3 regions of the Streptomyces sp. DF42 genome follow, and region 3 is predicted to be linked to each of the others. Evidence: predicted binding sites of a transcription regulator. Region 3 holds the regulator's gene; each other region holds the start of a gene.
The links. The regulator HspR, encoded in region 3, represses chaperone genes until heat shock. The targets are predictions, from matches to a motif close to TTGAGNNNNNNNNNCTCAA.

Region 1 (3,273 bases), 3.3 Mb from region 3:
GGCCGGCATCACCCTCGTCGCCGACGCCGAACTCACCCGCGCCCACGGCATCTCCGTCGCCGCGGTGAACCCGGAGTCCGGCGAGATCTACATCAACCCCCTGCGCCGGTTCGACGACGAGGAATGGCGGTTCATCCTCGCCCACGAGATGCTGCACGCGGCCCTGCGCCACGGCGACCGCTGCGGCACCCGCGACCCCTACCTGTTCAACATCGCCTGCGACTACGTCATCAACGGCTGGCTGTGCGAGATGCAGGTCGGCACCATGCCGGAGGGCCTGCTGCACGACCCCGCGCTCGCAGGTCTCTCCTCCGAGGAGGTCTACGACCGCCTCGCCGGGGACCTGCGCCGGATGCGCCGCCTCGCCACCCTGCGCGGCAAGGGCCTCGGCGACGTGCTCGGCGCCCCGCTGGGCCCGCCCGGTGACTACGTCGACCTCGACGAGTTCTACCGCCGCGGCCTCCGCCAGGGCCTGGACCTGCACCAGCAGCAGGAACGCGGCCTCCTGCCGGGCGGCCTGGTCGAGGAGATCCGCGCGCTCAGTCACCCGCCGCTGCCCTGGGACGCCCAACTGGCCCGCTGGTTCGACGAGTTCGTGCCGAGCCCACAGCCCGTACGGTCGTACGCGCGCCCCTCCCGGCGCCAGTCCTCCACCCCGGACATCCCGCGCGCGGGCCGCTACTTCCCGCCCGAGGAGATCGCCCGCTGCACCTTCGGCGTGGTCCTCGACACCTCGGGCTCGATGGAGCGCACGCTGCTGGGCAAGGCCCTCGGCGCCATCGCCTCCTATGCCGGCGCCCGCGACGTACCGGCCGCCCGCGTCGTCTTCTGCGACGCGGCCCCGCACGACGCGGGCTATGTGCCGGTCACCGAGATCGCCGGCCGGGTCCGGGTCCACGGCCGCGGGGGCACGGCCCTGCAGCCCGGCATCGACCTGCTGCACCGCGCGGACGACTTCCCGCCGGGCGCCCCCGTCCTCGTCATCACGGACGGCTGGTGCGACGTGCTGAGGGTGCGGCGTGAGCACGCGTATCTGATCCCGCAGGGCGCACGCCTGCCGTTCACCGCGCGGGGGCCCGTGTTTCGGGTGCAGTAGGCCGGAGTGTGATCGGATGGGATCCCAAAGGAACACCCAGAATCTGGAAGGATTCACCGTGGCAACCACGCGCTCCGCACACACCGTCTGGGAAGGCAGCCTGATCGAGGGCAGCGGTGTCGTCAGTTTCGACTCCTCCGGTGCCATCGAGGCACAGCCGGTCACGTGGGCCTCGCGCTCCCAGGACGCGGGCGGCAGGACCAGCCCCGAGGAGCTGATCGCCGCCGCGCACTCCAGCTGCTTCTCCATGGCGCTGTCGCACGCCCTGAACGGCGCCGGCACCCCGCCCACCAAGCTCGTCACCTCGGCGGACGTGAACTTCCAGCCGGGTGAGGGCATCACCGGCATCCACCTCACCGTCGAGGGCACGGTCCCCGGTATCGACAACGACGCCTTCGTCGCGGCAGCCGAGGACGCCAAGAAGAACTGCCCGGTAAGCCAGGCCCTGACGGGCACGACGATCACTCTGTCGGCCAAGCTCGCCTGACACCCGTAGGGCCTCTACGGCCTTCGATGCCGCGCCCCGCCGGTCAGGGGGGCGCGGCACCGTCGTTTCCGGGGTACCCGGCGTAGGTGGGGTACGCGGCATTGACAACAGCCCACTCAAGTTTTGTGCTGGAGTCTGGGAAGCGCCCTGGCGGAAGGGGACGGAGATGGCACGTGCGGTCGGGATCGATCTCGGGACGACGAACTCGGTGGTGGCCGTCCTGGAGGGCGGCGAACCCACGGTCGTCGCCAACGCGGAGGGAGCCCGGACCACACCGTCCGTCGTGGCCTTCGCCAAGAACGGGGAGGTACTGGTCGGCGAGGTCGCCAAGCGGCAGGCCGTGACGAACGTCGAGCGGACCGCGCGCTCGGTGAAGCGGCACATGGGCGACGCGCAGTGGCGGTTCCCCGACGAGGGCTCCGTGGACGGGACGCGCTACCGGGCGCAGGAGCTGTCCGCGCGGGTCCTGCAGAAGCTGAAGCGCGACGCGGAGTCCTACCTCGGCGAGGACGTCACGGACGCGGTGATCACCGTACCGGCCTACTTCGACGACTCGCAGCGCCAGGCCACGAAGGAGGCCGGGGAGATCGCGGGTCTGAAGGTCCTGCGGATCATCAACGAGCCCACGGCCGCCGCCCTCGCCTACGGCCTGGACCGGGGCGAGGAGCAGACCGTGCTGGTCTTCGACCTCGGCGGCGGCACCTTCGACGTGTCACTGCTGGAGATCGGGGACGGCGTCATCGAGGTGAAGGCCACCAACGGCGACACCCACCTCGGCGGCGACGACTGGGACCAGCGGATCGTCGAGTCCCTGGTCAAGAAGTTCAGGGGCCAGTACGGCATCGACCTCGGCAAGGACAAGATGGCGCTGCAACGGCTGCGGGAGGGCGCCGAGAAGGCGAAGATCGAACTGTCCAGCTCGTCCGAGACGACGATCAACCTGCCCTACATCACGGCCTCCGCCGAGGGCCCGCTCCACCTCGACGAGAAGATGACCCGCGCCCAGTTCCAGGAGCTCACCGCCGACCTCCTCGACCGCTGCAAGACCCCCTTCCACCAGGCGGTCAAGGACGCCGGCATCAAACTGTCCGCGGTCGACCACGTCATCCTCGTCGGCGGCTCCACCCGGATGCCCGCGGTCACCGACCTGGTCAAGGACCTCACCGGCAAGGACCCGCACAAGGGCGTCAACCCCGACGAGGTCGTGGCCGTCGGCGCGGCCCTGCAGGCCGGTGTCATCCGCGGCGACGTCAAGGACGTCCTGCTGCTCGACGTCACACCGCTGTCCCTGGGCATCGAGACCAAGGGCGGCATCATGACAAAGCTGATCGAGCGCAACACGACGATCCCGACCCGGCGTTCGGAGATCTTCACGACGGCCACCGACAACCAGCCCTCGGTGGGCATCCAGGTCTACCAGGGCGAGCGCGAGATCGCCGCGTACAACAAGAAGCTGGGCGTCTTCGACCTGACCGGGCTGCCGCCGGCCCCGCGCGGGATCCCGCAGATCGAGGTCGCCTTCGACATCGACGCCAACGGCATCATGCACGTGTCGGCCAAGGACCTGGCGACGGGCCGGGAACAGAAGATGACGGTGACCGGCGGTTCCGCCCTCCCCAAGGACGACATCGACCGCATGATGCGGGAGGCCGAGCAGTACGCCGAGGAGGACCGGGGCCGCCGCGAGGCC
Region 2 (3,273 bases), 1.3 Mb from region 3:
CTCCAGCACCGACGTGGCGCACCTCGTGCAAACGCCCGTCCTGGTGCTGCTCGCCAGCGCGCTGTGGGTGGCGGGCGGGATCGCCTCGCCGTACATGTTCGCGTTCCTGCTCGTCATGACCGCGCTGGAGCGGCGGATGGGCGGGGCGCGGGCGGCTGTCGTCTTCCTGCTCGGGCACGTCCTGGCGACCCTCGCGACCGAGGGCACGGTGGGTCTCGCGGTCCTGGTGGGCCATCTCCCCGACAGCTCCCTGCACCGCCTGGACTACGGCATCAGCTTCGGCGTGGCGGCGGGCGTCGGCGCCCTGGCCGGACTGCTCACACCGTGGCTGCGCTGGCCGTTGCTGGCGCTGTTCGGCGGAATGCTGGTCGAGGACCTGATCGAGTTCACGGACCCGATGACCAACTGGGGGCACCTGATCGCGCTGGCGATCGGCATCGCGATCTGGCCGGTGATCAGGCGCTGGCATCGGGCGGGACCCGGCGCGGCCCGTTAGCGGCCCTGGTAGTCCCGGGGTTCGTGGGAGTCCTGGGGTTCCCGGGAGTCGCGACCTGTGAACGAGCTCGCGAACTCGCAATGCCGTCCCTGTGAACGGCGTTGCGAGTTCGTGGCGTCGGGCCCTTCGCGGCAGACATGCCCCGTTCAGGGCCGGCCCGCCGGGCCCACGAACTTCGCGCTCGTCAGCGGGGCCACGGTGCGCCAGCCCAGCGCCTCGTACAGCGCCCGCCCCGCCGGAGTCCCCGCCAGCACACCCGTCTCGGCGCCCTGCTCGGCCGCCGCGCGCTGCAAGGTCCGCATGACCACGCTCGCGAGCCCCCGTCGCCGATGTGCCGGCGCGGTCTCCATCCGGTCGGCGACCGCCGTCGCGCCGTTCGTCGCGATCTGCCCTCGGGCCGCGAGCGACCCGTCCGGCGCCGCGACCAGCACCGTGGTGACACCGCCCCGCGTCCAGCACCGCAACCGGTGGCCGTAAGGAACCTCCGTCTCCTCGGCTTCCGTCAGCGCGATCGTCATCAGATGCCCCGGCTCCGGATCCACCCACCAGCCCGCGCCCACCCAATCCCGCGCCGCCGACGGATCCCGGAACACCTTCAGCCAGACACCGGCCCCGGTCACCGCACCGGCCACCTTCCGCACGGTGTCCTCGTCGACGTCGTCGTTCGTCGCGCCGAAGACATGGCGCGAGACCTGGTCCACCAGCCCCACGTCGACCGTCCAGCCCCACGGTTCCTCCATCGGGGGAGCGGCCCGGCGCGAGACGACCCACCCGTGCACCCATGCCCGTACGACCTCGTCCACGACACCACCCCTGTAATGACTGCACTCTGCCTTCGACTATTACTGAACCGAAGATATGCGCAGCTCACGCTCCATCGACAGAGGTGATCGCTCACGGCGAACACGGCCTCGGGAACATTCATGGGGTCCCGTGCATTGAGTCGGCATAACTCAACTTGACTGCCGGAGGGTAGATCATGGCTTCGACGTCCACACCGCTCACCCTGCCCGTGCTGCCACTCGACGACGAGGTCGTGCTGCCCGGCATGGTGGTGCCGCTGGACCTGAACGACCCCGATGTACGCGCCGCGGTGGAGGCCGCCCAGGCCGCCGCCCGGTCCGAACCGGGCAAGCCGAAGGTCCTGCTGGTGCCACGCGTCGACGGCGCATACCCGGGCACCGGCGTGCTCGGCACCGTCGAGCAGGTCGGCCGGCTGGCCGACGGTGACCCGGGCGCCCTGATCCGCGGCCGCGGCCGTGTGAAGATCGGCGCCGGCACCACCGGCCCGGGCGCGGCGCTGTGGGTCGAGGGGACGAGGATCGACGAGAGCGTGCCCGAGCCGCTGCCCGGCCACGTCACCGAACTGGTCAAGGAGTACAAGGCCCTCGCCACCGCCTGGCTGCGCAAGCGCGCCGCCTGGCAGGTCGTGGACCGCGTCCAGGCCATCGACGACGTGTCCCAGCTCGCCGACAACTCCGGATACTCGCCCTTCCTGACCACCGACCAGAAGATCGAACTGCTGGAGACCGCCGACCCGATCGCCCGTCTCAAGCTCGCCACCCAGCAGCTGCGCGACCACCTCGCCGAGCAGGACGTCGCCGAGACCATCGCCAAGGACGTCCAGGAAGGCGTCGACAAGCAGCAGCGGGAGTTCCTGCTCCGGCGCCAGCTGGAAGCCGTCCGCAAGGAACTGCGCGAGCTGAACGGCGAACAGGACGGCGAGGAGTCCGACGACTACCGCGCCCGTGTGGAGGCCGCCGACCTCCCGGAGCACGTGCGGGAAGCGGCGCTGAAGGAGGTCGACAAGCTGGAGCGGTCCAGCGACCAGTCCCCCGAGGGCTCCTGGATCCGCACCTGGCTGGACACCGTCCTCGAACTCCCGTGGAACACGCGGACCGAGGACGCGTACGACATCCAGGGCGCCAAGGCGATCCTCGACGCCGAGCACGCGGGCCTGGAGGACGTGAAGGAGCGGATCACCGAGTACCTGGCGGTGCGCAAGCGCCGCAGCGACCGCGGCCTCGGCGTCATCGGCGGCCGGCGCGGCGGTGCCGTCCTGGCCCTCGTCGGCCCGCCCGGCGTCGGCAAGACGTCGCTCGGCGAGTCGGTGGCACACGCGATGGGCCGCAAGTTCGTCCGCGTCGCCCTCGGCGGTGTGCGCGACGAGGCCGAGATCCGCGGCCACCGCCGTACCTACGTAGGTGCCCTGCCCGGCCGGGTCGTCCGCGCCATCAAGGAAGCCGGTTCGATGAACCCGGTCGTCCTGCTCGACGAGATCGACAAGGTCGGCTCGGACTTCCGCGGCGACCCCGCGGCGGCACTGCTGGAGGTCCTGGACCCGGCGCAGAACCACACCTTCCGCGACCACTACCTGGAGGTCGAACTCGACCTCAGCGACGTCGTCTTCCTCGCGACGGCGAACGTCCTGGAGGCCATCCCGGAGGCCCTGCTCGACCGTATGGAGCTGGTCCGCCTCGACGGGTACACCGAGGACGAGAAGGTCGTCATCGCCCGCGACCACCTGCTCCCGCGCCAGCTGGAGCGGGCGGGCCTGGACACGGACGAGGTGACTCTCGACGAGAGCGCCCTGCGCAAGCTCGCCGGCGAGTACACACGCGAGGCGGGCGTCCGCACCCTGGAGCGGTCCATCGCCAGGCTGCTGCGCAAGGTCGCGGCCGAGCACGAGCTGGGCGCGCGCGAGCTGCCGTTCACCATCACGGACGGTGACCTGCGTGCCCTGATCGGACGCCCCCATCATGTCCCGGAGTCCGCCC
Region 3 (3,273 bases):
GCGCGGCGCCCTGCGCCTCCTGCGGGTACGACTTGTACACGCTCATGTACTGCTCGCCCGCCACGATCCGCTGCACGGCCGCCAGTTCCGCGTCCTGACCGGTGAGCGGCGGCAGGCTGGTGATGCCGGCGTCCTCCATGGCCTTGACGATGCCGCCGGCCATGCCGTCGTTGGCGGAGTAGACGCCCGCGAGGTTGCCCTTGCCGATCGCCTTGATCGCCTCGGTCATGTTGGACTCGGCGTTCTTCGGGTCCCAGTCCTTGGTGTCGTACGACTTGGCGATCGTCACCTTGCCGTTGAGCTCGGACAGGGCGCCCGCCTTGAACTGCTTGGCGTTCGGGTCGGTGGGCGAACCATTCATCATGACGATCTTGTCGGAGGTGTCGACGCCGCTGCCCAGCGCGTCGAGCAGGGAGCGGGCCTGGACCTCGCCGACGAGTTCGTTGTCGAAGGAGATGTACGCGTCGATGGGGCCCTCGGCCAGCCGGTCGTAGGCGATGACCGGGATACCGGCGTCCTTCGCCTTCTTCACCTCACCGGCGATGGCGTGCGCGTCCACCGCGTCCAGCAGGATGGTGTCGACCCCGTCGTCGATCATCTTCTGCATCTGGGAGGCCTGCTTGTCCGCGTTCTGGCCGGCGTTGGCGTAGTCGACCTTGCCCTGCTTCCTGGTGAGCGAGGCGACCTGCTCCTTGATGATCGGGTAGTCGAAGTCCTCGTACCGGGTGTTGGCCGTCTCCGGCAGCAGCAGCCCGATGGTCACGTCGTCGCCCTTCGTGGGGCTCGCCGACTTGCTGTCCCCCGACACGTTCAGCGCACCGCATGAGGAGAGCGAGAGGGTGGTCGTGGCGACTGCCACGCACAGGGCGATACGACGGGTACGGGTGTTCACTGCGCTTACCTTCCGACACCTTCCGAACCAGGGTGCTTCACGCGGCCCAGGTGAAGGAAGCCAACGCCGTCTTCACACGATCGTCAAGGAATAACCGGGTAATGAGACGTCAACGTTAATGTCAGGCCCCTACGTACCGGTCTGCCACCCGAAGGCCCGACCATGACGAAGGGGCCCGGAATGTCTCCGAGCCCCTGCCACGACCTGACACGAGGACGTCAGTCGGACTGCTGCCGCTTCGGCCGCCACACCACCAACGCGCTGGTCTGCTGCACCTCCTGGTACGGGACCAGATCGCGGCGGTACGACGCGTGCACCGCCGCCTCACGCTGCTGCATCGCCGCCGCCGCGCCCTCGACCGCCGACTGGAGTTCGACGACGCGCTGCTGGAGCGCGGCGACCTGGTTCTCCAGTTCGATGATCCGCTTGATGCCGGCCAGGTTGATGCCCTCGTCCTGCGACAACTGCTGCACGGTGCGCAGCAGTTCGATGTCGCGGGCCGAGTAGCGGCGGCCGCGGCCGGGCGTGCGGTCCGGGGAGACCAGGCCGAGACGGTCGTACTGGCGCAGGGTCTGCGGGTGCAGGCCGGAGAGCTGGGCCGCCACCGAAATGACGTAGACCGGAGTTTCCTCGGTCAGTTCGTACGGGTTGCGTCGACGGCCGTCCATCTCTGTCAAGCTCCCTTCGCGGCCTGGAACAGCTCCGCCCGCGGGTCCTCGCCCGCGGTCGCCTCGCGATACGCCTCCAGCGCGTCACGAGCCTTCCCCGTCAGGTCCACCGGGACACTCACCTCGACGGTGACCAGGAGGTCACCGCGGGTGCCGTCCTTGCGGACCGCGCCCTTGCCCCGGGCGCGCATGGTGCGGCCGTTGGGCGTGCCCGGCGGCAGCTTCAGGGTGACGGGAGGGCCGCCCAGGGTGGGAACCCTGACCTCGCCGCCGAGGGCCGCCTCCGTGAACGTCACCGGGACGGTGACGGTGAGGTTGTCGTCCCTGCGGCCGAACACCGGGTGCGCGTCGACGTGCACGGTGACGTACAGGTCGCCCGCCGGGCCGCCCCGTTCGCCCGGTGCGCCCTTGCCGCGCAGGCGGATGCGCTGGCCGTCCGACACTCCGGCCGGGATGCGGACCTGCATGGTCCGCGACGACTTGGCGCGGCCGCTGCCCTTGCAGACCTCGCAGGGGTTCTCCGCGATCAGGCCGCGGCCCTTGCAGTCCGGGCACGGGTCGGTCAGCGAGAAGCCGCCGCCGGAGCCCCGCGCCACCTGGCCGGTGCCGACGCACGTCGGGCACACCCGGGGGTTGCCGTTCGCGTCGCCGGTGCCGGAGCAGGCCTTGCAGGGTGACTGCGAGGACATGCGCAGCGGGACCGTCGCCCCCTCGATCGCCTCGGTGAAGCTGAGGCTGACCTCGGTGTCGATGTCCTGTCCGCGCCTGGGCTGCACCCGCGTGGTGCCGGAGCTGCCGCGGTTGAACAGGCCCCCGAAGACGTCACCGATTCCGCCGCCGAAGCCTCCGGAGCTTCCGCCGCCCTGGGGGGTGCCTCCGAAGAGGTCGCCCAGGTCGAAGTTGAAGGAGCCGCCCGCGCCGCCCGGCCCCGGGCGGTAGCCGCCGTTGCCGAAGAGGGTGCGGGCCTCGTCGTACTCCTTGCGCTTCTTGGGGTCGCCGAGGATGTCGTTGGCCTCGGAGATCTCCTTGAAGCGCTCCTCGGCCTTGGCGTTGCCCTTGTTGGCGTCCGGGTGGAACTCGCGGGCGAGCTTCCGGTACGCCTTCTTGATCTCGGCCTCGGTGGCGTCCTTGGGGACGCCGAGGACCTTGTAGTAGTCCTTCTCGATGAAGTCCTTGGTGCTCATCCTCGACGCCCCTCCTTTCTCATCGGTTCAAGCTCAGCCCTCGTCCGGGCCACCGCTCTCCTTGTCGTCGGCCGCCTCGCCGGACTCCGAGGAGTCCGCCTTGACGGTCTGCGCCCCCGGCTGGGGTTCGGCCACGGCCACCCGCGCGGGGCGGATGGTGCGCTCGCCGATGCGATACCCGGGCTGCAGGATCGCCACGCAGGTCGTCTCGGTGACGTCCGGCGCGTACGAGTGCATGAGGGCCTCGTGGATCGTCGGGTCGAAGGGCTCGCCCTCCTTGCCGAACGCCTGCAGTCCCATCTTCGCCGCGACGGTCTCCAGCGACTCCGCGACGGACTTGAATCCGCCGACGAGCTCGCCGTGTTCCCGCGCGCGGCCGATGTCGTCGACCACGGGCAGGAGCTCGGTCAGGAGGTTCGCGATGGCGATCTCCTTGACCGTGATCCGGTCCCGCTCGACCCGGCGGCGGTAGTTCTGGAACTCGGCCTGGAGCCGCTGGAGGTCCGCGGTGCGCTCTTCGAGCGCCTTG

Region 1: a site for HspR is predicted at 1,685-1,703, ahead of dnaK (molecular chaperone DnaK). Genes of this name have one in related genera too.
Region 2: a site for HspR is predicted at 1,435-1,453, ahead of lon (endopeptidase La). Genes of this name have one in related genera too.

What each region holds. Positions count from the first base shown of each region.
Region 1 is NZ_CM177859.1:8,536,143-8,539,415, forward strand. It holds gene ACYUED_RS39275 (vWA domain-containing protein) at 1-1,096, shown strand, start outside; gene ACYUED_RS39280 (OsmC family protein) at 1,155-1,583, shown strand; gene dnaK (molecular chaperone DnaK) at 1,750-3,273, shown strand, end outside.
Region 2 is NZ_CM177859.1:6,504,869-6,508,141, forward strand. It holds gene ACYUED_RS30030 (rhomboid-like protein) at 1-496, shown strand, start outside; gene ACYUED_RS30035 (GNAT family N-acetyltransferase) at 643-1,299, opposite strand; gene lon (endopeptidase La) at 1,476-3,273, shown strand, end outside.
Region 3 is NZ_CM177859.1:5,210,973-5,214,245, reverse strand. It holds gene ACYUED_RS23880 (sugar ABC transporter substrate-binding protein) at 1-892, opposite strand, end outside; gene ACYUED_RS23875 (heat shock protein transcriptional repressor HspR) at 1,111-1,560, opposite strand; gene dnaJ (molecular chaperone DnaJ) at 1,566-2,744, opposite strand; gene grpE (nucleotide exchange factor GrpE) at 2,778-3,273, opposite strand, start outside.